Regions from separate parts of the Mesorhizobium sp. P2_F8 genome, predicted to be linked through region 2. Evidence: riboswitches for the same ligand, from Rfam matches in the RefSeq annotation. Region 2 holds a riboswitch; each other region holds the start of a gene.
What was found. A riboswitch is a leader RNA that binds a small molecule or an ion and turns the genes downstream of it on or off. The one in region 2 is predicted to bind cobalamin.

Region 1 (9,773 bases), on a different contig from region 2:
TCTCGACCATGTCGGCTCGCTGCACGAGTTCCCGTTGCGGGCCGGGCCAAGGATGAGTGCCGCGCAGTTCGAGACCATGGATGACGCCGCGACCTATGCCTACATGTTCCGCGACCTTGAGGGTGCCGTCTCGAAACTGCCCGCGCCGGGCTGGAAGGCAGCCGATTACAGGATCCCCTCAGCGCCATTGACGCGAACCCTTGACGAGGGCGACGTGATCGATCTCGGCGACCGTCAGTTTCGCGTGCTGCACCTGCCCGGACATTCGCCGGATTCGATCGCGCTGCTCGACGAGGCCGATGGCCTGTTCTTCAGCGGCGACGCCATCTACGACGACACGTTGATCGACGACCTGCCGGACTCCGATCGAACGGCCTATCGCCGCACGATGCAGCGCCTGCTCGACGTCCCGATCCGCATCGGCCATGGCGGCCACGGGCCGAGCTTCGACGGCAAGCGCATGCAAGACATCGCCACAGCATATCTCGGGCGAACCGACGCGATCTGATCCCTCCGCGGGGCTGGGAAGACCGTCTTGCCGCCACCCCACGACATTGTGACCTGTCGCCGCCTGGAAATTAAATCTTCGTAAGGTCGCCTGAAAACCCTAAATCGGGCCAATCCGCACCCTAGATGCAGGCTGTCGATCCGGTCGGCTGCCATGCAAGGCGAGACGGGCAATCGCGACCCTCGACACGCGGGATGGCCAGTTTCCAAGAGAGGCGGCCACAGCGCAGGATCAACTCTCGCCCGGACAAACGACCATGTCAGATATCATTCGCAGACATCGCGTCGCGGCCTCGCTGGGCGCTGCGCTAATCATATCTCCCTTTGTCATCTCTTTCGCTCAAAGTGCGAGCAACGCCGTTCCGACAACCCAGACACCTGTCGCCGGCATCTCTGCACCCAACGGCTCGTTCGCTCCCATCGTGGCCGCCGACAAGCCCGCGGTGGTGACAGTTACCACCGTCATGAAGGCACAGCCGGAAAGCGCGGACGACGGCATGCCTCTCGGCAACTCGCCGTTCGACGAGTATTTCCGCCAGTTCTTCGGCGACCAGGGCATACCCGCTCCACAGGCCCCGCCGCAGCAGGCTCCGCGTGCCGAAGCGCTCGGTTCGGGCTTCATCGTCGCTGCCGATGGCACCATCGTCACCAACAATCACGTCGTCGATGGCGCCTCTTCCATCAAGGTAACGCTCGACGACGGCACCGAGCTTCCCGCCAAGCTCGTCGGCCGCGATGCCAAGAACGATCTCGCCGTGCTCAAGATCAAATCCGACAAGCCCTTGCCGACCGTCAAATGGGGCGATTCCGACAGGCTGATGACCGGCGACCAGGTGCTGGCAATCGGCAATCCGTTCGGCATCGGCACCACGGTCACGGCGGGCATTGTGTCAGCGCGCGGCCGCGATCTGCACAGCGGGCCGTTCGACGACTTCATTCAGATCGACGCGCCGATCAATCATGGCAATTCCGGCGGCCCGCTGGTCGATGTCAGCGGCAATGTCGTCGGCATCAACACGGCGATCTATTCACCCAATGGCGGCAGTGTCGGCGTCGGCTTCGCCATCCCGTCCGACCAGGCCCAGAAGGTGGTCGCCAAGCTGATGAAGGACGGCTCCATCCAGTACGGCTACCTCGGTGTCGAGATACAGCCGGTGACGCCGGATGTGGCCAGCGCCATCGGGCTCGACCATCCTGGCGGCGCGCTGGTTTCGCAGGTCAATGAAGGTTCCCCTGCTGCCAAGGCCGGCGTCGAGACCGGCGACGTCATCACCAGCTTTGCCGGACAGGACGTGAAGGATCCCAAGGACCTGTCGCGGGCCGTCGCCGATGTCGCGCCGGGCGCCAGGGAGACGCTGGATATCTGGCGCAAGGGCAAGGCCATGGATATTTCCGTCGACGTCGGGCTCAACGGCGACGATGTGAAGACCGCATCCGTGACCGACGGGTCCGGCGCGCCGAGTACCGAGCAGGGCTCGCGCGTCCCGGCAATCGGGCTTGGCCTGATGGACATCACCCCTGATGTCCGCCAGGAGTTGAACCTGGCGGCCAATCAGCATGGCGCTCTGGTCGCAAGCGTCAATCCCGACAAACCGGCCTCGGCCTCGGGCATCCAGCCCGGCGACATCATCGTTGCCGTCAATCAGGCGCCGGTGAAAACCGCCAGGCAAGTGACGCAGGCGATCGCCCAAGCCGGCAAGTCCGGCCGCAAATCGGTGCTTCTGCTGGTCGAGCGCGAGGGCAGCCAGATCTATGTCGCGGTGCCGTTTGCCAATGGCTGACGCCGGGGCGCTGACGTGAAGGCAGCGATCGGCGGGCGCGGCGACGCCGGCCCGCCGATCCTGTCCATCAAGATTTCGGTTGCCCGCCACGTCATCTTCGAGAACATTGTATAAGGCCGATAGTGGCCTGATGCAGGGGGATTGCCGCGATGGTCACCCGAGGGTTTTCTTCAGGACGGCGCCCGCCGATCGACGGCGATGCGCGCATCCCGCCCGGGCAATATCTCGAGCAGGGATTTCCGGTCCTGTCAGCCGGCCCGACGCCGCGGGTGCGCACCGAGGACTGGTCGTTCACGCTGAAGCACGGGCCGCGGCCGATCAAGAAATGGAACTGGGCCGAGTTCAACGCGCTGCCCTTGACCAAGATGACGCGCGACATCCATTGCGTGACCGCATGGACAAAATTCGACACGCCATGGCAAGGCGTGCTTGTTGACGACATCCTCGCCGATGCCGGCATCGAGCCGCCGACCGCCTTCACGCTGGCGCATTCCTTCGACGGCTATTCCACCAACGTGCCGACCAAGGACCTCACCGCCGGCAAGGCGATGGTGGCTCTGCTTTACGAAGGCAAGCCGATCACGCCTGACCATGGCGGCCCGGCGCGGCTGCTGGTGCCGCATCTCTATTTCTGGAAATCGGCCAAATGGCTGAACGGCCTGCAGTTCACCGAGCGCGATGAGCCGGGTTTCTGGGAATTGCGCGGCTATCACATCTATGGCGACCCTTGGCGCGAGCAGCGCTACACGAACGATCCATGAGCGACGCTGCGGCAGTGCAATCGCCCTGGCAGACAGTCAGGATCGTCCGTATCGAAAAGCGCACGCCGCGTGTCACCAGCTTCTTTTTCCAGCCATCGCGGCCTTTCACCTATCTTGCCGGTCAGCATGTCGACGTCAGGCTGACGGCGCCGGACGGCTATCAGGCGCGCCGCTCTTATTCCATTGCCTCCGCGCCCGGAGATGGCGGGGTGATCGAACTGGCGATCGAAAAACTCGACGATGGCGAGGTCTCGCCCTTTTTCCACGACGTCGCAGCAATTGGCGACGAGGTCGAACTGCGCGGGCCGCTCGGTGGGCATTTCATCTGGCCCGATGTCGATGGCGGGCCGGTTTTGCTGGTCGGGGGTGGTTCGGGCGTCGTGCCTTTGATGGCGATGGTCCGTCATCGCGCCAGGCGCAATTCGAGCGTGCCCATCACCCTGGTCCTTTCAGCGCGGATCTGGGACGAGGTGATTTTTCGTGACGAACTGGTTGCCCTCGACGATCGCAAGGACGGCTTCGACCTGGTGCTGACCCTGACGCGCGAAGCCGCACGCCGTCCAGCCGATTATTCGCGGCGGGTGGACGTTGCCATGATGGTGCAATCCATGGCGCACCTGCCCGGACCGCCTGATATCGCCTTCGTCTGCGGCTCCAACGCCTTCGTTTCGGCCGCCGCCCAAGCGCTGATCGATGCCGGCGTCGCAGCGGAGATCATCCGCACCGAGCGCTACGGAGTTTGAACGGACACGGCATTTCGAGAGGTTTCCCGTGTCGTCGTTCTGAGCCTTGGCATCGCCCGCCGGTCACGCCTCGATTTCGAGTGCAGAAAGCGGCTTCGAGCAGCAGGCGAGGATAAAGCCGTCGTCGATTTCGTGATCGAGGATGCCACCATTGTGGCTCATCTCGACATCGCCGGCGACCTTCTTCACCTTGCAGGTTCCGCAGAGGCCGAACTCGCAGGCAGCCGGAATCCGCACACCCGAGGCGCGGGCCGTCTGCAGCACGGTCTGGCCGGCGACGCATTCGGCCTCGACATCCGAAAGCGAAAACCGGATCGGTGTCGCGGCCTCGACGACAATGGCGGCGCCGTCTTCCACCGGCGAGGTGAACGGTGCCGGGATCTCCTCCACGACAGGCGCGGCAAAGCTCTCCTGATGGTACTTCGTCATGTCGAAGCCGGCGGCGTCCAGCATGCCGCGCACCGCGCGCATGAAGGGATCGGGGCCGCAGCAGAAGATTTCACGCTCGCGGAAATCGGGCGCCAGCAAGGGCAGCCGGATCGCGTCGATGCGGCCCATATGGCCAAACCAGCCCTCGCGGCTGGACCGCTCCTCGATCATGAAGCCGAGCGACAGGCCCGGCATGCGGCTGCCGAGCAGTTCGAGCTCCTTGCGGAAAATGATCTCTTCCGGGCGCCGCGCGCAATTGACGAAGCCGACATCGGTCCATGGTGCGCAGTCGTTCAGCCAACGCAGCATCGACATCATCGGCGTCACGCCCGAGCCGGCTGAAATGAACAGGTACTTGGCGGCCGGGTGGCTGTGCAGCGAAAAGTCGCCTGTCGGCCCATAGGCCTTGACGTGCGAGCCCGGCGTCAGATGGTCGAACATCCAGCGTGTGCCGATGCTGCCCGCTTGAGCCTTGATCGTCACCGCGATCGAGAACGGCCGCGATGGCGAAGACGACAGCGTATAGGTGCGCATCAGCGGCCCGTTGGCGGTCGGCAGTTCCAGCGTCACGAACTGGCCCGGCTTGTAGCGGAACCAGGTCTGGTTGTCGGAGCGGAAGGTGAAGGTCTTCACATCAGGCGCTTCGTCGCTGACGCCGATCACTTCCAGCACCTGGAGCCGGTCGTTCCAGGGCGTCATCTGGTCGAGATGGCGATAGAGGCCGAGATCCGTCATCGCATTCATCCTCTTGTCCTCACTCTTGCCCTGGGCATGTCGAGATACCAAAACCGCTGCGCATTCTTGGGCGACATGCACTAGGCAACGCTGCGCAGCGCCGGCCGGCCACCTTCGGCAAGGCGCGGGCCGATGAACGACGCGTACCACTCGACGAACTGGATGACGCCACCCTCATGCAGCTCCGAATAAGGGCCGGGCTCGTAGGCGGGCGACAGGATGCCGAAGGCGTTTTCCTCGACGATCCGCCGGTCCTGGTCGTTGGTCTCGGTCCAGACGTGGGTGAGTTCGTCGAGATCGTAATCGACGCCTTCGACCGCATCCTTGTGAACCAGCCATTTGGTTGTCACCGCGGTCTCCGTGGCGCTGATCGGCAACACCCGGAAGGTGACGGCGTGGTCGCCCAGAATGTGGTTCCAGGTCGTCGGATAGTGATAGAGCAGCAAGGAACCGATGCTGTCGGTTGAAACGCTGTCGGACAGGTTCTTCTTGACCGCACGCTTTCCCGTCATCGTGTAGCTGACGGCATTGCGCAGCAGCGGCGCGCGGGTGGCGCGGTACTGTCCGGCCGGGTCGATGCGGAATTTGCTCGGCAGGCCGGCCGCTTCGCATTTCGCCCAGTGCGCAAGCATTTCCGGGTCGCTGTCGGCGCCTTGCACGCCGGTCACCGTGGGTGCCTCTGGAAAAGTCTTGCAGAGCTCCGGATGATTGCCGGCGCAATGATAGCACTCGCGGTTGTTTTCCCAGACCAGCTTCCAGTTGCCCTTCTCGACAATGGTCGACTCGAACGCCACCTTGGCCTCGCGCAGCCGGTGCGGCAAAAGGTAGGGCTCGATCATTGCGCGCATCGGTGCGAAATCCGCCGGCTCCTTGGCCAGGCAGATGAAAATGTAGCCACCGACGCTTTGGCAGGCGACTGGCTTCAAGCCGAACTGGCTCTTGTCGAAACCGTCGGCCATCTGCCTGGCAAACAAGAGCCTTCCGTCCAGCTCGTAGGTCCATTGGTGATAGGGGCAGACCAGCTTTGCCGCCGTGCCCTTGTCGGAATTGCAGACGCGGCTGCCGCGATGGCGGCAGGAATTGTGGAAGGCGTTGATATTGCCCTTCTGGTCGCGGACAAGCACGACTGGATAGTCGCCAATCTGCGCCGTGATGTAGCTGCCCGGCTTCGGCAGCTCGCAATCATGACCGATGAACAGCCAGTCGCGATACCAGATCAGCTCCATGTCGAGCTTGAAATAGTCTGGATCGGTGTAGAAGGGCTGTTCCAGCGAAAAGCCTTGCCGGCGGCCGCTCAAGAGCCTCAGCATGTCGTTGCGAGCATCCATGTCCTGTCCTCGTTTCTAAGGACTGAACTGGTGGTGACGGAGGAAGGATTGGACGCAGGCCGGCGATGCGCCGGACATGCACTATCCGCCTCTTGACCGCCCACCGCGATCAGTCGAGTCTAGACATCTCGGGCTGGTTTCCGGGCTCTGGAGTTGTCCTTGCGGACCATCGCGACACCTTCCCAGGCGTTTGCCCAGTGGTCTCCCGTTGCGACTTGAACTCCACCACCGTTGCGGGGGCAGCGCCGGATTCTGACCGGCTTCCCAATTCTCCGCCTCGTCGTCACGAAGCGGCACCTGAGATGACATGATCTAATCACGATCGCGGGCGCGTCATCGGCATGAAAACGACATCGTATCCATGCGGCGCGACACGCTTGCGAAACGTTCCGGTCGGTGATCGCGAAGCGGAAGCCTATCTCTTGGGCAACCATAGCCGGCTCCAATCTCGTCGAAACTGACCCCTTGCCAGGAAGCAAAAAAGGTTAATGTTATCGAAAAGTGACTATTAGCTGCCGCTAAAATCGAACCGAACGGTTCGTTTCTGTTGACGGTGCGTGCAGGAGGTGTGAACGCTGGGCCTCCGACACAGTTGGTGATCGGGGTACCTGTTTCGTACAACTCTTTGATATAACTTGGAAAAACATTGAGTGTGGAAACCCCCGGCGCAATTTCAAGTGGTGGATTCTTGGTCCACGCGGAACAACTTCGTGATTGGAAATGGCTGGATGGCTCTCCCACATCGGGGCTGTCCGAACGACGCGATTTCTTCCCAAGACACGCCGCTAGACGGACGGCAAAAATAAGAAATACTGGAGTACCAAAAAATGAAAAAGATCATCCTCACTGCCGCCGCCCTTCTGGCCATTTCCGGCAGCGCCTTCGCGAACAGCGACCACTATGGTTCGAATGCCTCGGCAGCCACCGCTGCTGTCGACAGCTCGTACACCGCTTCGACCAAGAAGTCGGAGCCGGCTGCTCAGACGCCTGCCCAGGGTAGCAACCGCAACCTCTTCGGCAATAACTAACAGCCGATTCCCAGAAGGCGGCGGGCTCTCCCGCCGTCCTGGCGAAATCCAGAATTCAGGAGATTTGAAATGAAGAAGATCATGCTTGCTGCCGCCGCCGTCGTGGCGATCTCCGGCAGCGCTTTCGCCGCCAGCGACAACTACGGTTCGAATGGCGCCAACCAGCCTGCCGTCGGTTCGGTTGACAACTCTCAAACGGGCTCGATCCGCAACAGCGGTGGTTTCGTCGGCAAGCTGCTCAATTCGTCGGGTGACGTAGAGAGGTCCGCCCCTCAGAGCGCCGACCGCGACCTCTTCGGCAATCGCTAACAGCCGAAGTTGATTTCCAAAAAAGAGCGGCGGGCCTGGCCCGCCGCTCTTTTCGTGTCGAGACTTGGTTCTGTCTCAAGCCGCCTTTACTTCCGGCTGACGGAGCGAGAAGGAGTGCCCGTCCGCGTCGAAGATGTGAAGGTCGTTGGCGTCCGCGCTCAGCCGCAGCGTCGCACCGCGCTTGACCTCGACATTGCCAGGCAGCTTGGTCACCAGCGGCAGGTCGGCGCGGCCGATGTCGACATAGACAAGCTGGACTTCGCCGAGTTGTTCGACATAGTCGACCGTTCCCTCGAACAGATACTCCGTGCCGCTGGCGATGATCAGATCTTCCGGCCGCACGCCGAAACTCACCGCGGCACCCTTTGCCGAAGCCGGCGTTGCGATCGGCACGCTTGCCTTGCGGCCGCCGACATGGCTGACGACGGTCGGGTTTCCGGTCTTGTCGATGGTCGCCGGCAGGATGTTCATGGCCGGCGAGCCGATGAACTGGGCGACAAACAAATTGCCGGGCTTCTTGTAGAGGTCCATCGGCGTGCCGACCTGCTCGATATGGCCTTCCTTGAGCACCACGATGCGATCGGCCAGCGTCATCGCCTCGACCTGGTCGTGGGTGACGTAGATCATGGTCGTGTTGGGCATCGATTCCTTGAGTTTGGCGATCTCGATGCGGGTGGCGACACGCAGCGCCGCGTCAAGGTTCGACAGCGGCTCGTCGAACAGGAACACCTTCGGGTTGCGCACGATGGCGCGGCCGATGGCGACGCGCTGGCGCTGGCCGCCCGACATGGCCTTGGGCAGGCGATCGAGATATTTGGTCAGCTGCAGGATTTCCGCGGCCTGCTTCACGCGGCGGTCGATCTCGGCCTTGTTCTCCTTGCCGATCTTCATCGAGAACGCCATGTTGTCGTACACCGTCATGTGCGGGTAGAGCGCGTAGGACTGGAACACCATGGCGATGCCCCGCTTCGATGGCGGCACGTCGTTGACGACCTCGCCGGCGATCTTGAGTTCGCCGGAGGTGATTTCCTCCAGCCCGGCGATCGACCTCAGCAATGTCGACTTGCCGCAGCCCGACGGGCCGACAAAGACGATGAACTCGCCCGACTTTATATCGAGGTCGATGCCGTGGAGAATGTTCAGATTGCCGTAGGACTTCTTCACTTGTCTTAGCGTGACATCGGCCATTGGTTTCCTCCCAGTGATTTGAAATTCAAGTGATCTGAAGTTCAGTCGATGCGCCCAAACCAGGCGCCGTAGCCGTTGAGCTGTATGGAACCGCTGCTCGCCTGCCCCGAAAATCCGTGTCCCGGCAAAGGTTGCAGCGATCGGTTGCCAAGCTCAATCCTGGTTGGCTTGGCTGCCAGATTGAAGACGCAGACGACCTGCTCATTGCCTGCGCGGCGTGTGAAGGCGACGGTGTCGCCCTCGCTTTCGATGAATGTGATGTCGCCCTTGGCCAGCGCCGGATGGGCACGGCGGAAGGTGAGAAAGCGCCGGTAGTGCTCGAGCAGCGAGCTCTCGTCGCCCTGCTGGACATTGACCGCTTGCGACAGGTGCTTGGCCGGCACCGGCAGCCATGGCTTGGCCGAGGAGAAGCCGCCATTCCTGGCGCTGCCGTCCCACACCATCGGCGTGCGGCAGCCGTCGCGGCCCTTGAATTCCGGCCAGAAGCGGATGCCGTAGGGGTCCTGCAAATCCTCGAAGTGGAGGTCGGCCTCACCGAGCCCAAGCTCCTCGCCCTGGTAGATGCAGACCGAGCCACGCAGCGACATCAGCAGCGCCGAGATGACCTTGAGATAGGCGGTCGTGTCGGCTTCGCCTGCCGCCCAGCGCGAGGCCGGGCGCATCACGTCATGGTTGGAAAAGGCCCAGCACGACCAGCCGTCGCTGGCGACCTTGCCGAACGATTCCAGCACCGAGCGGACCTTGGCCGCGCTGATCTTTTCCGGCGCCAGGAAGTCGAACGAGTAGCACATGTGCACGCGCTTGCCGCCGGCGGTATAGGCCGCCACCACTTCCAACCCACGTTGCGAATCGCCGACTTCGCCGACCGCCGCGGTGGCCGGATACTCATCGAGCAGGGCGCGGAAGCGTTCGAGGAAGCCGAGGTTTTCCGGACGGCTCTTGTCGTAGAGATGGTCCTGGTAGT
Region 2 (9,773 bases):
TTGCGCAGCGCCGGCGCCATCTTGTTGGTCAGCGTGCCGGCGACGATCATGATGTCGGACTGGCGCGGAGACGCGCGCGGGGCAACGCCGAACCGCTCCGAATCGTAGCGCGGCATCGAAGTATGGATCATCTCGACCGCGCAGCAGGCGAGGCCGAACGTCATGAACATCAGCGAACCGCTGCGCGCCCAGGTGATCAGCGCCTCAGTCGAGGTGACGAGAAAGCCCTTGTCGGCCAGTTCGTTGTTGATCTCGAGGAAGAAAGGATCGTCGGACCCTACCGGCCTGCCGGTGTTAGGATCGATCAGGCCCTTGGGCTTCGGCGCGACGAGCGTGCCGGAACTGTCGTTCAATCCCATTCCAGCGCTCCTTTTTTCCATTCATAGGCAAAGCCGATTGTCAGCACCGCCAGGAAGACCATCATCGACCAGAAGCCGAGCATGCCGATCTTCGAGAACGAAACTGCCCACGGAAACAGGAAGGCCACTTCCAGATCGAAGATGATGAACAGGATCGACACCAGGTAGAAACGGATGTCGAATTTCATGCGGGCGTCGTCGAACGAGTTGAAACCGCACTCGTAGGCGGAAAGCTTCTCGGGATCGGGATTGCGGTAGGCGACCAGGAAGGGGGCGGCCAGCAGCGCCAGGCCGACGACCAGGGCCACGCCGATGAACAGGACGATGGGCAGGTATGAACCTAGAAGTGCGTTCATGCTCGGCTTTCCGTTGGCGCCAATCCAAGTTGATTACAGCACCGGACCCTAATGCGGAAGCGTGACAGTTTAACCGCTGAACCGTTTTAAGGGCCTATGCTGCAACGCGGCGAGGGTTAGCGCAGCACTTCCAGCGAAGCAAGTCAAACCTTGTTCAAAACGCGGTGCTGGACGGCATATCCGAGGAAACTGGTCCGATCCGCTCCTGTTTGATTTCCTTCGGTTTTTACTCCACTTTTGTCTCCTGACATGGTTGCCGCCAAAACCCTGCTAGCATGGGCCGGAATCACCCATCGGAACTTCGGCCAAACACCCTCAGAGTGATACCTGCATGAAGGAAAAGTTCTCGCTTGCCATGGCCCGGCGCATCGCGCTCGCCGCCCAGGGGTTTCTCGATCCCCGCCCCGCCGGTACGCCCGACCGCCGCCATTTCGCCCGCGTTCTCTCCCGCATCGGCCTGCTGCAGATCGATTCCGTCAGTGCGGTGGTGCGCGCCCACTATATGCCGCTCTATTCGCGCCTTGGCCCCTACCCCTTCGCTCTGCTCGACAACGCCGCCGTGACGCGCAAACGCACGGTGTTTGAATACTGGGCACACGAAGCCTCCTTCCTGCCGGTCGAGACCTACCCGCTGATGCGCTGGCGCATGCAGCGGGCCGAGCGCGGCGACGAAATGTATCTCGGCCTCGCCAAATGGGGCCGCGAACACGCTGGCTACATCGAACAGATCTATCGCGAGGTCGTCGAGCGCGGGCCGATCGCCGCTTCCGCGCTCGAAGGCCAGAAAGGCTCGGGCGGCTGGTGGGGCTGGAGCCATGCCAAGCACGCCTTCGAATGGCTGTTCTGGGCCGGACGCATCACAACGGCGCACCGTCGCGGTTTCGAGCGGTTCTACGATCTGCCGGAGCGCGTGCTGCCGCAAGCGATCCTCGACCTGCCGGTGCCCGCCGCCGAGGACGCGCACCGCGAATTGCTGCGCATTTCCGCCCGAGCCCACGGCATCGCGACATCAGGCGACCTGCGCGACTATTTCCGCCTGTCGCCCGCCGACATGAAGGGCCGACTGGAGGAACTGGTTGAAACAGGCGAACTGCTGCCTGTGCGTGTCGAAGGCTGGGACAAGCCGGCCTATCTTCATAAAGACGCGCGTTTGCCACGAAAAATCGAGGCCCGCGCTTTGCTGGCGCCGTTCGATCCGGTCGTCTTCGAACGGTCGCGCACGGAGCGGCTGTTCGATTTCCACTATCGCATCGAGATCTATACCCCGGCCGATAAACGCCAGTATGGCTACTACGTGCTGCCGTTCCTGCTCGGCGACCGGATCGTCGGCCGCGTCGACCTCAAGGCCGATCGCCCCGCCAGTGTTCTGCGCGTCCATGCGGCCTACGCCGAGCCGGGCGCGCCGCCTGAAACCGCTGCAGAACTCTTCGATGAATTGAAGCAGATGCAGGGCTGGCTCGGCCTTGAACGTATAGAGGTGACATCAGCCGGCGATTTGGGTCCGGCGCTGGCCGACCTGAGCGTGTCGTAAGCCCACGTTGACACCACTGCCCGCAAAAGCCTAAATCCGCTGCAGACGGTCTCTTCTCTTCAACGAGAGGAGCCAAGAGGGAATGCGGTGCGAAATTCCGATTTCAAATCCGCGGCTGTCCCCGCAACTGTAAGCGAAGAGCCAAGGCCGAAAGCCACTGGGGTATTCCCGGGAAGGCGGCTACCCAAGGCGATGACCCGCGAGCCAGGAGACCTGCCGTCTGCGACTGTAGAATCCGATCGCCCGGCGGGTTTCCGGGCAAGGAGCCCGATTTTTGGACCACGACAGCAGTTTTTCCGCTGGCAAAGCGGACAATTCGTCCGGCGAGAACGATGCCCTTGCCGGCGTGACCGTGATCGTCTGTGCCTCCTGTCGCGATGAAACCGGTTCAGATGCCCATCCCCGCGCCGGCGAACTGCTTGCGGACGACACGCGCCGCGCCGCCTCTGGCGAAGACATCCGCGTCCGCAGCGTCGAATGCCTCGGCAATTGCAAGCGCCGGCTCAGTGCCGCCATCCTGCGCGATGGTTGCTGGAGCTACGTCTTCGGCGACCTGACTGCGACCAGCGGCGCCGACCTCGTCACCGGCGCAAAACTCTTCGCCACCTCGACCGACGGCCTGATCCCGTGGCGCGGCCGTCCCGATAGCCTCAAGCGCGGCCTCGTGGCCCGCATCCCTCCCCTCGACCTGCTGAAGGACTGATCATGACTGCCTCCGTCTCCCGCGTCCCCTGCACCGTCGTCACCGGCTTCCTCGGCGCCGGCAAGACGACGCTGATCCGCCATCTCCTGGAAAACGCCGGCGGCAAGCGGATCGCCATCATCGTCAATGAGTTCGGTGACATCGGCATCGACGGCGAAATCCTGAAGGGCTGCGGCATCGACACCTGCCCCGAGGAAAACATCGTCGAACTGGCCAATGGCTGCATCTGCTGCACCGTTGCCGACGATTTCGTGCCGGCGCTCGACCAGATCCTGTCGCTGACGCCGAAGGTCGACCACATCCTGATCGAGACCTCGGGCCTGGCTCTGCCCAAGCCACTGGTCCAGGCCTTTCAGTGGCCGACGGTGAAGAGCCGCGTGACGGTCGATGGTGTCATCGCCGTCGTCGACGGTCCCGCACTCGCCGAGGGCCGCGTCGCCAATGACATGGACGCACTTCAGGCACAGCGCGCCCAGGATGAGACGCTCGATCACGACGACCCGGTCGAGGAAGTGTTCGAGGACCAGATCGCCTGCGCCGACCTGATCATCCTGTCGAAGAGTGACCTGATGGACGCGGCTGGGTCCACCCGCGCCAACGCCATCATCAACGAGCACATCGCTCGCGCCGTGAAGATCGTGCCGACTTCGCAAGGCAAGGTCGATCCGTCGGTGCTGCTTGGTCTTGGCCTTGCCGTCGAGGACGATATCGAGAACCGCAAGACCCACCACGACGACGAACTCGACCACGAGCACGACGACTTCGATTCTTTCGTCATCGACATTGCCTCGGTCGCCAGTCCGGACGAGTTGGCAAAGCGCGTCGCCACCGCCGCCGAGGAAGAAAACGTGCTGCGCGTTAAAGGCTTCGTCGAGGTCGGCGGCAAGCCGATGCGGCTCTTGCTGCAGGCCGTAGGACCGCGCGTCAATCACTACTACGACCGGGCCTGGACGGCCGGGGATGACCGCCGCTCGCGCCTCGTCGTCATCGGCCTGAAGGGGCTGAACCGCCCGGCGATCGAGCGTATACTCGCCGGCTGACGCAAACCACGGGCGGCGATGCACATCCTCACCACGACCTCCGCCTCGCTCGACGATCTCGCCGAGCCGGTCGATCTGCGGCAGACGCCGGCGGATATCGTGGCCCTGTCCTTCACCGACAGCGATCTCGCCGGACTGGCGGCGGCATGGAAGGCCGATGCCGAGCGCCTGCCCTCGATGCGGCTGGCGGCCTTGCGCGACCTGCGTCATCCGATGTCCGTCGACCTCTGGATCGACAGCGTCGCCCGCCATGCCAGAGTCATCCTCGTGCGCATCCTCGGCGGCTACGACTGGTGGCGCTACGGCTGCGACCAGCTTGCCTCGACCGCCCGCGCGCGCGGCATAAAACTGGCGCTGCTGCCCGGCGAATGCCGAGACGAGGATCTGCGCCTGATCGAAGCCTCGACACTGCCGCGCGAGGAACTGGACGGCCTGCTCGACTATTTTCGCGAGGGCGGTCCGGCCAATATGAGCGCGCTGGTGCAGAAGCTGGCGCGGCTGGCAGGGTCTGAAGCAACAATTTCGGCGCCTGTCGCGGTACCGAAGGCCGGCTACTATGAGCCGGGCCGCGGCGTCGTCCCCCTTCCCCTCGAGGGGCAGGGAAATGCTGTGATCCCTATCCTGTTCTACCGCTCGATGCTGCTCGCCGCCGATGTCGCACCGATCGACGCCCTTTTTGGGGCGCTGCGGCAGCGCCGTATGACGCCGGTCCCCATCTTCGTCTCCAGCCTCAAGGACCCGGTATCGCTGGCGTTCGTCGAAACCGCGCTGGCCTCGTTGAAACCTGCCGCCATCGTCACCGCGACCGCCTTCGCGTCCGGCGCCGAACCCGGCGTCGAAACCCTGTTCGATCGTGCCGGCGTGCCGGTCCTCCAGGTCATCGTTGCCACCACCCGCCGCGACATCTGGGAAAACAACCAGCGCGGGCTGGCGCCCGCCGACCTCGCAATGCATGTCGTGCTGCCCGAACTCGACGGCCGCATCCTTGCCGGCGCCATTTCCTTCAAGGGCGAGAGCGAGGTCGATCCCGCACTTGGTCACCGCGCCTTCGCCAACCGGCCGGAGCCCGATCGTGTGGCGCAAGTCGCGGACCGTGTCGCAGCCTTCATCAGGTTGCAAGAAACGCCGAGCGCCGAGCGCAAGCTGGCCATCCTGATCCCGGATTACCCGAGTGCCCCGGGCCGCACCGGCTATGCCGTCGGCCTCGACGTGCCGTCCAGCGTGCTGGCGATGCTGCAGGACCTCAAGGGACAGGGCTATGCCGTTGACGGGATTCCGCAAACGCCGCGTGCGCTGCTGGATTTTCTGGAAAGTTCAAACCACGGGCTGAAGTTTGAAGACTATCTGTGCTTCTCAACCGAACTGCCGAGGGCGGCGATAGCTGCCGTAGAAGCCGCCTGGGGTAAGGCGAAAGATGAAACAGGTTTGCGCGAGGCGCTAACCTCCGCAAAATTCCCCTTCCGCGCCGCCACCTTCGGCAACGTCACGGTGGCGCTTGCTCCCGACCGCGGCCGGTCAGTGGATCGGCGCGCCGACTATCACGACCCGACGCTGCCGCCGCGGCATGCGCTGATCGCCTTCGGCCTGTGGCTGCGCAAATCGCTCGGCGCTCATGCGCTTGTCCATGTCGGCGCCCACGGCACGCTGGAATGGCTGCCCGGCAAGACGGTTGCGCTCAGCCAAGACTGTTTTCCCGAGATCGTCACCGGCCCCTTGCCCGTGATCTATCCCTTCATCGTCTCCAACCCCGGCGAAGCGGCACAGGCCAAGCGGCGCATCGCCGCCGTCACCCTTGGCCATCTGCCGCCACCGCTGACCGGTGCCGGCCTCGATGAGGACCAGCACAAGCTCGAACGCCTGGTCGACGAATATGCCCAGGCCGACGGGCTCGACCGCCGCCGCCGCGACCGCCTGGCAAAGCTGATCGTCGACACCGCGCAGAAGACCGGCCTCGCCTCAGAAGCCGGCGTTGCCAAAACCGACGCGCCCGACGAGGCGTTGCGCCGCATCGACGCCTGGCTTTGCGACCTCAAGGATTTCGCCATCAAGGACGGGCTGCATATCTACGGCCGCGCCTCCGAGGACGAGCCTGACGCCATGCGGCGTCAAAGCGCTGAAGCCGAGAAGACGGCATTGCTGGCCGCACTCGATGGCCGTCACGTCAAGGCCGGCCCGGCAGGGGCGCCGGCGCGCGGCCGCGCCGATGTATTGCCCACCGGCCGCAACCTGTTCACGTCGGACCCGCGCACCATGCCGACGCCGACCGCCTATGACCTCGGCAAAGCGGCAGCGGAGGAAGTGGTGCGTGGCTATATGCAGTCGCATGGCGACTGGCCGCGTTCGCTGGTCATCGACCTCTGGGGCTCGGCCTCGCTGCGCACCGGCGGCGAGGAGATTGCACAAGGCCTGGCGCTGATGGGCTGCCGGCCGCAATGGGATGCCGCGACCGGCCGCATCACCGGCATCGAGGTGCTACCGCCGGCAACCGTCGGCCGACCACGCGTCGACGTCACCTGGCGCATTTCCGGCCTGTTCCGAGACATGTTCCCCACCCAGATCGCGCTGATCGATGCCGCGGCCAACGCCGTTGCCGCCCGCGACGAGGAGGATTCGGAAAACCCGCTGGCGGCCAAGACCCGCGCGGATGGCAAGATCAGCCCGCGCATCTTCGGCACCTCGCCCGGCACTTACGGTGCCGGCGTCGAGGACTTGCTGTCGAGCGGCGACTGGGCGGCGCGCGAAGAGATCGGCCGCGCCTATCTCGACGCCACCTCGCATGCCTATGGCGGCGCCGGGGGCGAAGGCGTCTCGGCACCCGGCGCCTTCGAGGGCCGCATCGCCGAAGCCGATCTTCTCGTCCACACCGGCGACGATCCCGGCCGCGATATTCTCGAAGGCTCCGCCGACGTCGCCTTCATCGGCGGATTTTCGGCGGCCCTGGCGGCGCTTGGCAGGAATGCCGATGTCATCGTGCTCGACACCACCGATCCGCAAAAGCCGAAGCCGCGTTCGCTTGGTGATGCGGTGGCCCGCGTCGTGCGGGCCCGCGCCGTCAATGCCCGCTTCATATCAGGGCAGATGCGCCACGGCCCGCGCGGCGCCTCCGAATTCGCCGAAACCGTTGACCGGCTGGTCGGCTTTGCCGAAACCACCCTCGCGATATCAGGCACGCTGATCGAGGCGGTGCATGACGCCTATCTCGGCGATCCCCTGGTGCGCGCCTTCATCCTGCGCGAGAACCCTGCCGCCGCCAAAGTCATCGCCGAGCGCTTCCAGGCGGCGCGGCGGCGCGGGCTCTGGCATCCCTTGCGCAATTCCATCGACGACGATCTCGCCGCCCTGATTGCCGAGGCTGAAGCGCTTGGGGTTGCGGCATGAACGCCTTTTCGCGTCGCGGCGCCTGCCCGGCTCTGGCAGCCCCCATGCAGACCGGCGATGGCCTGCTGGTGCGGCTCAACCCCCTTGCTGGAGGCCGATCTTCTGGAGGATTGTCGCCAAAGCTTTTGATCGCACTCGCCGAATCGGCCCTGCGGCACGGCAACGGCATCATGGAAGTCACCGCGCGCGGCAGTCTGCAGATACGCGGCCTGACATCGGAAAGCGCGCCGCTGCTGGCGACCGAGGTCGATGCGCTTGATATCGCGGTGCGGACCGGCGTGCCGGTCGAGACCGGGCCGCTGGCGGGCATCGATCCACAGGAGATTGCCGATCCCCAGCCGTTGGCTGAACGGATCAGGACAGCGGTCGAAGAAGCCGGGCTCACGCAACGGCTTGGCCCGAAGGTCTCGGTCGCTATCGACGGCGGCGGGCAGCTTCTACTGGATTCGGTAACGGCCGATGTGCGGCTTGCCGCAACGCGCACCGATGCGGGAGTTCGGTGGCAGGTGTCTGTCGCGGGTGATGGGCGGAATGCGAGACCGCTGGTCACGGTGGAGGATGATGAAGCACGCGATATTGCCGTTGCCGTGCTCAGGATGGTTGCCGAGAAGGGTCGTGAGGCTCATACAAGGGATTTGACGGAGAGGCAGCTAGCTTCTCTTGCAAGTTGGCACTCCGTCCCACCCCCCTCTGTCCTGCCGGACATCTCCCCCGCAAGGGGGGAGATTGCGCCATCATCACTGTTTTCGCCATTTAGAAGCCCGCGACCAATCGTTGAGATCGCAAAAGAAGAGGCAGCAGCAAAACTGCCGATCTCCCCCCTTGCGGGGGAGATGTCCGGCAGGACAGAGGGGGGTGGGAAGGATCGCCTTCCTGCGCCATCGACTCGCTCTCCCATCGGAACTTTCGACCTCGCCGCCTCTGGCGTCGCCCTCGCCATTGCCCTGCCCTATGGCAGCATGCCAGCGGATAAGATCATCGACCTTGCCCAAAGCGCCCTCGCCCTCGGCACGTCAGAAATCCGCCTCGCCCCCGGCCGCGCGCTGCTCTTCCTCGGTCAGCCGGCGGCCGCCAACCGGCCCCTTCAGGACACCGCAACCACCCTCGGATTCGTCACCGACGCAGCCGATCCGCGCACACGCATCGCCGCTTGCCCCGGCACGCCGGCCTGCGCTTCCGGCCGGATCGCCACGCGCGACATTGCCGAGACGATTGCCGCTGAAAATGCCGACATCCTCGACTTCACCCTGCACATTTCCGGCTGCGCCAAGGGCTGCGCCCATCCGGGCAAAGCAGCGCTCACCTTGGTCGGCGGCGAAAACGGAGCCGGACTTGTCGTGAACGCGACGGCAAAGGGCCTTCCTGCCGGCTACAGGCCGGGCTATGACGCCGCGCGCGGCATCAGCCGCGTCGCGGCAGCGATCCGCAGCGCACGACTTCCCGGCGAATCCGCCGCCGCTTGCCTGACAAGGCTTGGCGCGGCCGGCATCGCCGAGGCTTACCGACAGGAATGAGCATGGCCGCCTACGACTACATCCACGACGGCACGGCGATCTACGAGCGCTCCTTCGCCATCATTCGCGCCGAGGCCGACCTGTCGCGCTTCTCCGAAGCAGAGGCCGATGTCGCCATCCGCATGATCCATGCCTGCGGTCAGGTCGAAGCTGCCAGCCATTTTGTCTTTGCGACGGATTTCGTTGCCGCCGCGCGCACGGCACTTTCGGCTGGTGCGCCGATCTTCTGCGACGCCGAGATGGTTTCGCATGGCGTCACCCGCGCCAGGCTGCCGGCCGGCAACGAGGTGATCTGCACCTTGCGCGACCCGCGCACACACGAAATTGCGAGCGAGATCGGCAACACCCGCTCCGCGGCCGCCATCGACCTGTGGGGAGAGCGCATGGCCGGTTCGGTGGTCGCCATCGGCAATGCGCCGACCGCGCTCTTCTATTTGCTGGAAAAACTGCGCGACGGTGCGCCGAAGCCGGCGGCGATCATCGGCATGCCGGTCGGCTTCGTCGGCGCGGCCGAATCCAAGGATGCGTTGGCCGAGAATTCCTATGGCGTGCCCTATGCCATCGTGCGCGGCCGGCTTGGCGGCAGCGCCATGACTGCCGCCGCAGTCAACGCCTTGGCGAGGCCTGGCCTGTGAACGCGCTCCCCAAAGGCCGTCTCGTCGGCGTCGGCACCGGTCCCGGCGACCCCGAACTGTTGACGCTGAAGGCCGCTCGAGCCTTGGCCGAGGCCGATGTCGTGGCGTATTTCGCCAAGCGCGGCAACAACAGCAACGCGCGCGCCATCGTCGAAGCCCAATTTCGCCCGGGCATGACGGAACTGCCGCTGCTCTATCCCGTCACCACCGAAATCGACAAGGATCACGACGACTACCGTTCGCAGATCGCCGGTTTC
Region 3 (9,773 bases), on a different contig from region 2:
TTAGATAGATCATACGCCGCGTATGTCAATTGGCATACGAGGCGTATGTTAGTAGGTCCAGAAGCCATGCACAAACCTCGCAAGGAGATGATCGCCGAGACGCGCGCCAAGCTGATCGCGGCGGCCCGCCACGCCTTCGGCACGATCGGCTATGCCCAGGCGTCGATGGATGATTTCACCGCATCGGCCGGACTGACGCGCGGCGCACTCTATCATCACTTCGGCGACAAGAAGGGCTTGCTGCAGGCGGTTATCGCCGAAATCGACGGGGAGATGGCGGCGCGCGTGAACGAAGTGGCGTCGAAAGCACCGACCCGCTGGCAGCATTTCGTCGACGAATGCACGACCTATATCGAAATGGCGTTGGAGCCGGAAATCCAGCGCATCATGTTCCGGGATGGCCCGGCCGTGCTGGGGGATCCTGCACAATGGCCGAATGCCAATGCATGTGTCGGTTCAATGACCGATCATCTGACCAGACTGCAGGAGGAGGGCGTGGTCGTTCCCAGCCTCGACCCCGAGACTGCCTCGCGGCTGATCAACGGGGCGAGCAGCCAGGCAGCGCAGCGGATCGCCAATTCGAGCGACCCCGAAGCGACGTCGAAGAAGGTGGTGGCGGCCTTTAAGCAGTTGCTCGAAGGCTTGCTCAAGAAGCAGGATTCCCAGCCGAACTGAAATCCCCATTGCTGGTCTGGCGCGCCACTGCCCACGATTGACAACAGCCGGTTTCAGCGCATCCTCTCGCGCCATCTCTGAGCGGAGATTCGGGGGCATGTGGGATTTCAATATCGGCAGGTCGGTGTCCATCATGATGCGGACCTGGCCCTTCATTGTCTTTCGCATGATCGTCTATTTCGGCATCACGCTGGCCTATATCGTCGCGACCGGCACGGGCGCCTCCGTTGGCTACGGCGTTGGCCATATCTCCACCGACCCGGACGGGCCGCTGTCCTTTGCCCTGTGGGGCGGCGTGGTCGGCTTCGGCATCGTCTCGATCGCCGTCTACTGGATCCGCGAATACATCCTTTATGTCGTCAAGGCCGGCCATGTCGCGGTCATGGTCCACCTGGTCGACGGCCGCGACATTCCCGACGGCCAGAACCAGATTGCCTATGCCAAGGACATCGTGACCCAGCGTTTTGCCGAGGCCAACATCCTTTTCGTCGTCGACCAGCTGGTCAAGGGCGCCATTCGCGCCATCACCGGGCTGCTCGGCGGCATCGCCGCTTTCCTGCCGATCCCGGGCCTGGGCGGCCTAGTCAGCTTCATCAACACGGTGATCCGCCTGTCGCTGACCTTTGTCGACGAGATCATCCTTGGCTACAACATCCGCATCAATTCAGCCTCGCCGTTCGAGACTGCCCGCCAAGGCGTCGTGCTCTATGCCCAGAACGGCAAGATCATGGTCAAGAACGCCGTTTGGCTGGCGGTCATCATGTGGGGCGTCTCGTTCGTTATCTTCCTGCTGATGCTGGCGCCTGCCGGCGCCATTCTTTTCCTCATGCCCGGGCAGCTTGCCGGCTGGGCTTTCGTGCTCGCCATCGTCTTCGCCTGGGCCTTCAAGGCGGCGTTCATCGAACCCTTCGCCATCGCCTGCCTGATGCAGGTCTATTTCAGGACCATTGAGGGCCAGGTGCCCGATCCCGCCTGGGACGCCCGGCTAGCCGAAGCGTCGTCGAAGTTCAGGGAACTCAAGGACAAGGCGCTGGCCTCCTTCGGCGGTTCGCGCTGGGGCACGGCCGGCGCGACGCGCTGATCGGCAGTGGTCGCCGGCGCGGCATCGACCCCGTTGAGGCGCGCCACGGTCGATTTGAGCAACGCTTCACCTTGCCCGCAAAAGGTCTCGCTCATGATCAGTTCCGGCAGCGGCAAGCGGCGGCCCCAGCCATGCGCTTCGAGGTCCGGCTTTGGCGCGAACTCGGAAACACGGCCGACGCAGAGATAGGCGACCGGCGTAACATGCTCGGGAATTGACAGCAGGCTTTTCAATGCCTGCGCCTCGATGATGCTGACCCAGCCGACCCCGACACCCTCGGCGCGCGCCGCCAGCCAGAAGTTCTGCACCGCGCAAACCGTGCTGTAGAGGTCCATCTCCGGATTGTGCCAGCGCCCCAGCGGCGAACCCTTCGAACGCTGCCGGTCGCAGGTGATGCAGATGTTGAGCGCGCTTTCGCAGATGCCTTCCAGCTTGAGCTTGCGGTAGAGCGCCTGTCGTTCTTCCGCGATGGCCGGCAGTTCCTGCTCTCGCGCCGCCAGGAACAGGTCACGCACTTTTTCCCGTCGCTCGGCATCGCGAATGACGATGAAATTCCAAGGCTGCATGAAGCCGACCGACGGCGCATGGTGCGCGGCAAGCAGCAGCCGCGCCAGCACCTCATCGTCGAGCGGGGCTGGCAGGAAATGGCCGCGCACGTCGCGCCGCGTGAACATGGCGCGATAGACCGCATCGCGCGCACTCTGGTCAAATCCGTCGCCAACAGAGGCGGTCATGTGTGTTGGCATCGCGTGTCCCCTTGCGATTGCTGTGGATGTCTTCCGCCTGACCATGCGGATGACGATGCCTGCCAGGCCGGTCTTCTGGCTTGGGATCAACCCGCGTCCGGTGCCTTCCCGTCATCGACAGTGGCATTTACCGGCGCGGTCCCCCTTACAGCGTTGGGCACGCCACGGAGTTCAACCGTGTTCCCGATTCTCCCGCTTGCGGCGGGCACCAGGCAGTGGCGGCGACCTTACGCCGAAGCGCTGACGACGCCAATGCCTGCAGCGACACCAATGGACGCATGTGTGATTTTCCCCAGCCATCAGGCCACAACGCATGGCCATCGCGACGTCGGGGCACTAGATAGGGAAGATGACCACACGTCTCTATACCCATCCGATCTTCCTTGAGCACATCACGCCCCCCGGTCACCCTGAGCGGCCGGATCGCTTGCGCGCCATCGAGCGGGTGCTTGACGATGAAGCTTTTGTCGCGCTCGATCGCATCAAGGCGCCGGAAGGCGACGAGGCCACCATTCTCTACGCGCATCCCGCCGATTTCGTCGCCCGCGTCCGCGCCGCCATTCCCGACGAGGGCATCGCCCGCATCGACGCCGACACGTCAGTCAGCCCGAAGAGCTGGCAAGCGGCGATAACCGCGATCGGCGCCGCCAACGCCGCCGTAGACGATGTCTTTGCCGGCCGCGCCGACAACGTCTTCGTCGCCGCGCGGCCGCCCGGCCACCATGCCGAAAAAACCACGGCCATGGGCTTCTGCCTCTTCAACACGGCGGCGATCGCCGCGCGCTATGCGCAGAAGAAACATGGCGTCGAGCGCGTTGCGGTCGTCGACTGGGACGTCCATCACGGCAACGGCACGCAGGACATTTTCTGGGACGATCCGTCGGTGCTCTATTGCTCGACGCACCAGATGCCGCTTTATCCCGGCACCGGGGCGAAGAGCGAGACCGGCGCCGGCAACATCGTCAACGCGCCGCTGGCGCCGCAGACCGGCAGCGAGGTTTTTCGCGATGCCTTGCTGTCGCGTATCCTGCCGGCGCTCGACAATTTCGCGCCCGACCTGATCATCATTTCGGCGGGGTTCGACGCGCACCATCGCGATCCGCTGGCCGAGATCAATCTGACCGAGGATGATTTCGACTGGGCGACCGGCCAGCTGATGCAGCGCGCCACACGCCACAGCGGCAACCGGCTCGTCAGCCTGCTCGAGGGTGGCTACGATCTGCAGGGACTGGCATTTTCGGTCGCCGCCCATGTCGGGCGACTGATGAAAGGGTGAATGATGGCTGGAGAGACCAACGAAGACGTCAAGGCGATGAGCTTCGAGCAGGCACTCGACGCGCTGGAAAAGATCGTCGATGATCTGGAGCGTGGCGACGTGCCGCTCGACCAGTCGATCAGGATCTATGAGCGCGGCGAGGCGCTGAAGGCGCATTGCGACCGGCTGCTGAAGGCCGCCGAGGACAAGGTCGAGAAGATCAGGCTGTCGCGCGACGGCAAGCCGGTTGGAACCGAGCCGCTCGACGCCGACTGAGTCATGCTTCCCGAACGATGGTCTTGCCTCACCGGCTTTTGGACATGATCATAGTCGAGGATAGCAGCCGTCCCGATTGAAACGGCTTCAGGACAAGAGGAGGTTCGGAAACGATGTGCAGAAACATCAAGACCCTGTTCAATTTTGATCCGCCGGCAACCAATGACGAGGTGCGCGACGCCGCACTTCAGTTTGTCCGCAAATTGAGCGGAACGACGCGACCTTCGAAGCAGAACCAGCACGCCTTCGATCATGCGGTCGAAGCCATCGCGGCATCGGCGCGTGAGCTTCTCGATTCCCTCGAAACCCATCAGCATCCTCGCAATCGCGAAGAGGTGGCCGCCAAGGCGCGCGCGAAATCAGCGATCCGTTTTGCCTGATGCGACAAGCAGGCACGGCCGCTGACAAGGAGAGTCCATGAGCTTCTTCCCCGGGAAAGACCCTGAAGTCGGCGACGCCTTTGCCAGCGACCAGATCGAGCTGATGGTCATTCCGAACGCCAAGGACATCGGTGGTTTCCAGGTACGCCGCGCATTGCCGACCGCCAAAAGACGGCTCGTCGGGCCTTTCATCTTCTTCGACCGCATGGGCCCGGCGATCCTGCGCGCGGGCCAGGCGCTCGATGTCCGTCCGCATCCGCATATCGGGCTGTCGACGGTGACCTATCTGTTCGACGGCAAGATCAGGCATCGCGATTCACTCGGCACCGAAATGGTCATCCAGCCCGGCGACGTGAATTTGATGACCGCTGGCCGCGGCATCGTCCATTCCGAGCGCACGCCGGAGGAATTGCGTGGCGCGCCGATGTCGGTCTCCGGCCTGCAGACATGGCTGGCACTGCCGGACGGCAAGGAGGAAGTGGCACCGGTTTTCGAGAACACCGCTGCCTTGCGCCTCCCCGAGATCGATGCCGAAGGCGTCACCGGGCGCGTCGTCATCGGCGACTTCCAGGGACTGCGGTCGCCGGTGAGGGCTCACTCCGAGACGCTTTATGCCGACCTCAGGCTGGCGCCGGGCGCCAGCGTGAAAATCCCGGCCGATGCGGAAGAGCGCGCCATCTACACGCTGGAGGGCGACGTTTCGATTTCAGGCGATGTTTTTCCAGCCGAGCGACTGCTGGTGTTCCGGCCAGGCGACGAGATCGTCGTATCGTCGGAAGGCGGCGCCCATTTCATGCTGTTCGGCGGCGCCTCGCTCGGCTCGAAGCGTTACATCTGGTGGAATTTCGTCTCGTCCTCCAAGGAGCGCATCGAACAGGCCAAGCAAGAATGGAAGACGGGCCGCTTCGATATCGTTCCTGGCGATGAGGAAGAATTCATCCCGCTGCCGGAAAGCTGATGCATGTCGCCCAAAAGTGACCCGGTTTTGGGAGAACGACATACATAAGGCAAAGACCTAAAGCCTGATCCGCGTCACTGACACGCATTTACTTTCGCCGGCCGGCGGCCTATCTCGCCCATGAACAGAAAGCCTGAGTAGGCCTACCCTTGAACGCAACGCCGCATACGCCCCTTCTCGACAAGGTCCGCATCCCGGCCGACCTGCGCACGCTTGCCGAGAGCGAATTGCCGCAACTGGCATCCGAGCTTCGTGCCGAACTGATCGACGCGGTGTCCCACACCGGCGGCCATCTTGGCGCCGGCCTTGGCGTGGTCGAGCTGACAGTCGCGCTGCATTATGTCTTCAACACCCCGGATGACCGGCTGATCTGGGATGTCGGCCACCAGGCCTATCCGCACAAGATCCTGACCGGCCGTCGCGACCGTATCCGCACCTTGCGCCAGGAAGGGGGCCTGTCCGGCTTCACCCGCCGCGCCGAGAGCGAATACGATCCCTTCGGTGCCGCTCACTCCTCGACATCGATATCGGCCGGCCTCGGCATGGCCGCCGCCCGCGATCTCTCCGGCGGCCGCAACAACGTCATCGCCGTCATCGGCGATGGTGCCATGTCGGCCGGCATGGCATACGAGGCGATGAACAATGCCGGCGCGCTCGATGCCCGGCTGATCGTCATCCTCAACGACAACGACATGTCGATTGCGCCGCCGACCGGCGCGATGAGCGCCTATCTGGCGCGTCTGGCCTCGGGCAAGACCTATGTCGGCCTGCGCGACTTCGGTAAGAAACTGACCTCTTATCTCGGCAAGCGCGCCGACCGTGCGATCACCCGGGCGGTCGAGCATGCACGCGGCTACGTCACCGGCGGCACGCTCTTCGAGGAACTCGGCTTCTATCACATCGGCCCGATCGACGGTCACAACCTCGAGCATCTGATCCCGGTCCTGAAGAACGTCCGCGACAATGGCGAAGGCCCGGTGCTGATCCATGTCGTCACCCAGAAGGGCAAGGGCTACGCGCCGGCTGAAGCCGCCGCAGACAAGTATCACGGCGTCAACAAGTTCGATGTCATCACCGGAGCGCAGGCGAAGGCGCCGGCCAACGCGCCGGCCTACACCAAGGTCTTCGCCGAAAGCCTGGTTAGGGAAGGCCGCGAGGACGACCGCATCGTCGCCGTCACCGCAGCCATGCCGAGCGGCACCGGCCTCGACCTGTTCGGTGAAGCATTTCCCTCGCGGATCTTCGATGTCGGCATCGCCGAACAGCACGCGGTGACCTTCGCCGCCGGCCTCGCCACCGAAGGTTACAAGCCGTTCGCCGCGATCTATTCGACCTTCCTGCAGCGCGCCTACGACCAGGTCGTCCACGACGTCGCGATCCAGAAACTACCGGTGCGCTTTCCCATCGACCGCGCCGGCTTCGTCGGCGCCGATGGCGCCACCCATTGCGGCGCCTTTGACACCACCTTCCTGGCAACCTTGCCCGGTTTCGTGGTGATGGCAGCAGCAGACGAGGCGGAACTGCGCCACATGGTGCGCACCGCGGCAAGCTATGATGACGGCCCGATCGCCTTCCGCTATCCGCGTGGCAACGGCGTCGGCGTCGACATGCCGGAGCGCGGCGCGGTGCTCGAAATCGGCAAGGGCCGTATCGTCAGGGAAGGCACCAAGGTGGCACTCCTGTCCTTCGGCACGCGGCTGCAGGATTGCCTGATCGCCGCCGAGGAGCTTGGCGCGGCCGGGCTTTCCACCACGGTCGCCGATGCCCGTTTCGCCAAGCCGCTCGATGAGGATCTGATCCGCCGGCTGGCCCGCTCGCACGAGGTTCTGGTGACGGTGGAAGAGGGCGCCGTCGGCGGCTTCGCCAGCCATGTGTTGCAGTTCCTCGCCCATGAGGGCTTGCTTGAAAGTGGCCTGAAGGTACGCCCGCTGGTGCTGCCCGACGCGTTCACCGACCACGCCAAGCCGGAAAAGATGTATGCCGATGCCGGGCTTGATGCCGCCGGCATCGTGCGCACGGTGTTCGTCGCGCTTGGCCATACAGCCCGCGCCCAGCGCGCCTGAATCAATATCTCAAGGGCTTGAATCAGTTTGCCGGCTTGATGCTTTAACGCATTGTTAACGCTGCCGTTTGGCGCTTTGCTTACCGTGTCTCTTGGCCGTTTTTCAACGGCGCCCTGCTAGATCGTGACCAGGCAGGGAGACAAAAACAATGAGAACGCTTCTGTGCGGCGTGGCGCTTTCAGCGGTCATCGTCGCGCCGGCCGCCGCCGAAACGCGCTATGATCGCAGTCTCGAAAAGGCGGCCATGGGCATCATCGCCGGCAAGATGGGCGATATTCGCGGCGGCTTTTCCTACAAGCAGGTGCCGCAACTGGTTGTCCTGCCGGACCCTGTGCCAGCGCAGGCGCCTGCGACCGAGCATCCGGGCGAGCAGGCTTCGGGAAATCGGGATGACGGTTTGTCTCCAGCCGTCGATCGCCGGGTTTCGCGAACCATTTTCTAGAGCATGCCGCCGTCCAAGCGCGGCGCGCTTTAGAACCACATGTCGCGCACGCAGCGGCCATCGCGCGGCAGGTCGTCGTAAGTGTCGAGGCCATCGAAATGGTCGATCGGCAAGTCGGCGACGGCCTCCGGCGGCGCAAGCCTTACATTGACGGCGATTCGAGTGCGGCCAGTGGCGCTGGAGCCCAAGCCACGCCAGGCGAGCACGCAAGCGCAAGTGGGACAGAACAGGATCTCAAGCGAGGGCGTGTCCTTTCCGGGGCGCGTGTAGCTTTTCATCGGTCCCGCGACGCGGATGCGTTCGTCGACATAGTCGTAAGCCCAGAGCGCGCCATAGCGACGGCAAAGCGTGCAACTGCACGCGGTGACCGGACCGGGATCACCCTCCAGGGTCCAGTGGGTCGCACCACAGTGGCAGGTTCCTGTCAGCATTCGTCCTTCCTCGTTCGGACAGTACGGCGCTCCTGCTTGGTATTGTGCCGGGCCGATGCGATGCTCGCAAGCGGCGCAGCGGCTTGAAGTGTTCGCATGCTTTCGAACGATGTTCCTTGTCCCGCCCCAATATCCTTGCCTTCGCGACCGGCTTTCGCCATGAAGGCCAATGAACTCGCCTCTGCCAGCCAGCCCCCGCCAGCGGCTCGACGACCTGCTCGTCCAGCGGGGCCTTTTTGCCAGCCGTTCGCGCGCCCGCGACGCGGTCGAGCGTGGCACGGTGATGGTGGACGGCGTCATAGCCCGCAAGCCCGGCCAGAACGTTTCGCCGCAATGCCTGATCGCCATCGATGATCCGGCGCAGGGCTATGTGTCGCGTGCGGCGCTGAAACTGATCGGTGGGCTCGACCATTTCGGCCTCGATCCCGCCGGCCGCGAGGCGCTCGACATCGGCGCCTCGACCGGCGGCTTCACCCAGGTGCTGCTCGAGCGCGGCGCGGCCCACGTCACCGCCATCGATGTCGGGCATGGCCAGATGCATGCCGATATCGGCGGCGATCCGCGCGTAACTGTCATCGAGGGCCTGAACGCGCGCGATCTCACAGCCGATGATCTGGCCGGCCGGATCCCGGATTTCGTCGTTTCCGACGTCAGTTTCATTTCGCTGAAACTGGCGCTGCCGCCGGCGCTTGGCCTTGCGAAGGCTGGTGCCGGTGCCATGTTTCTGGTCAAGCCGCAATTCGAGGCCGGCCGCGAAGCAATCGGCAAGGGCGGCCTGTTGAAGGATCCCTACGACGCCGCCCGTGTCGCCGGCCTGCTGCAGGATTGGCTGGACGCTGTTCCAGGCTGGCGTTCGCTGGGCCTGCATTTGTCGCCGATCGAAGGCGGCGACGGTAATCGCGAATTCCTGCTCGGTGGGATCAAGGATCGATGAGCGCGCGATTCAGCATCAGGAAACTTGGCGCCCAGGGCGACGGCATCGCCGAGACCGAGAGCGGCGATCTGTTCATTCCCTTCACACTACCCGGGGAGGTCGTCACCGCCGCGCGCGAAAAAGACCGTGCCACGCTGATGGCGGTGCTAGAGGCTTCGCCGCTGCGCATCGATCCCGCCTGCCGCCATTTCACCGAATGCGGCGGTTGCGCGCTCCAGCATTTCGAAGCCGCAGCCTATCGCCAATGGAAACGCGAAAAGGTGGTGCACGCGCTGAAGGGCAAGGGCATCGATTGCGACATCGGCGAACTGGTCGCCTGCGCGCCGCACACGCGCCGCCGCGTCGTGCTCGCCGCGCGACGCACCGACACAGGCATGCTGCTCGGCTTCAATCGCCATCTGTCGCCGGAAATCATCTCGATATCGGAATGCCCGATCTCGCTGCCCGAGATCGTCAGCGCGTTCGATCGGCTGAAGGCGCTCGCCGAACTGGTGTGCGCCACCACCAAATCGTTCCGGCTGGCGGTCACCGT

Region 1: another riboswitch for cobalamin. It lies ahead of AC1DZP_RS11695 (aromatic ring-hydroxylating oxygenase subunit alpha); the one in region 2 lies ahead of AC1DZP_RS28470 (DUF1636 family protein).
Region 3: another riboswitch for cobalamin. It lies ahead of bluB (5,6-dimethylbenzimidazole synthase); the one in region 2 lies ahead of AC1DZP_RS28470 (DUF1636 family protein).

What each region holds. Positions count from the first base shown of each region.
Region 1 covers NZ_JBFUFB010000004.1:191,309-201,081, reverse strand. The annotation lists gene AC1DZP_RS11720 (MBL fold metallo-hydrolase) at 1-508, shown strand, start outside; gene AC1DZP_RS11715 (DegQ family serine endoprotease) at 765-2,288, shown strand; gene AC1DZP_RS11710 (sulfite oxidase-like oxidoreductase) at 2,438-3,049, shown strand; gene AC1DZP_RS11705 (ferredoxin reductase) at 3,046-3,792, shown strand; gene AC1DZP_RS11700 (FAD-binding oxidoreductase) at 3,856-4,956, opposite strand; gene AC1DZP_RS11695 (aromatic ring-hydroxylating oxygenase subunit alpha) at 5,037-6,284, opposite strand; cobalamin riboswitch at 6,399-6,600, opposite strand; gene AC1DZP_RS11690 (DUF680 domain-containing protein) at 7,112-7,312, shown strand; gene AC1DZP_RS11685 (DUF680 domain-containing protein) at 7,382-7,621, shown strand; gene AC1DZP_RS11680 (ABC transporter ATP-binding protein) at 7,697-8,809, opposite strand; gene bglA (beta-galactosidase BglA) at 8,851-9,773, opposite strand, start outside.
Region 2 covers NZ_JBFUFB010000014.1:25,640-35,412, reverse strand. The annotation lists gene AC1DZP_RS28485 (NuoB/complex I 20 kDa subunit family protein) at 1-359, opposite strand, end outside; gene AC1DZP_RS28480 (NADH-quinone oxidoreductase subunit A) at 350-715, opposite strand; gene AC1DZP_RS28475 (winged helix-turn-helix domain-containing protein) at 1,047-2,246, shown strand; cobalamin riboswitch at 2,276-2,481, shown strand; gene AC1DZP_RS28470 (DUF1636 family protein) at 2,521-2,949, shown strand; gene cobW (cobalamin biosynthesis protein CobW) at 2,952-3,989, shown strand; gene cobN (cobaltochelatase subunit CobN) at 4,008-7,367, shown strand; gene cobG (precorrin-3B synthase) at 7,364-8,881, shown strand; gene AC1DZP_RS28450 (precorrin-8X methylmutase) at 8,884-9,516, shown strand; gene AC1DZP_RS28445 (precorrin-2 C(20)-methyltransferase) at 9,513-9,773, shown strand, end outside.
Region 3 covers NZ_JBFUFB010000016.1:56,975-66,747, reverse strand. The annotation lists gene AC1DZP_RS29985 (TetR/AcrR family transcriptional regulator) at 67-675, shown strand; gene AC1DZP_RS29980 (hypothetical protein) at 773-1,756, shown strand; partial or broken gene bluB (5,6-dimethylbenzimidazole synthase) at 1,873-2,490, opposite strand; cobalamin riboswitch at 2,551-2,730, opposite strand; gene AC1DZP_RS29970 (histone deacetylase family protein) at 2,852-3,778, shown strand; gene AC1DZP_RS29965 (exodeoxyribonuclease VII small subunit) at 3,782-4,033, shown strand; gene AC1DZP_RS29960 (DUF2277 domain-containing protein) at 4,147-4,413, shown strand; gene AC1DZP_RS29955 (pirin family protein) at 4,451-5,371, shown strand; gene dxs (1-deoxy-D-xylulose-5-phosphate synthase) at 5,521-7,434, shown strand; gene AC1DZP_RS29945 (hypothetical protein) at 7,583-7,876, shown strand; gene AC1DZP_RS29940 (GFA family protein) at 7,906-8,307, opposite strand; gene AC1DZP_RS29935 (TlyA family RNA methyltransferase) at 8,477-9,241, shown strand; gene AC1DZP_RS29930 (class I SAM-dependent RNA methyltransferase) at 9,238-9,773, shown strand, end outside.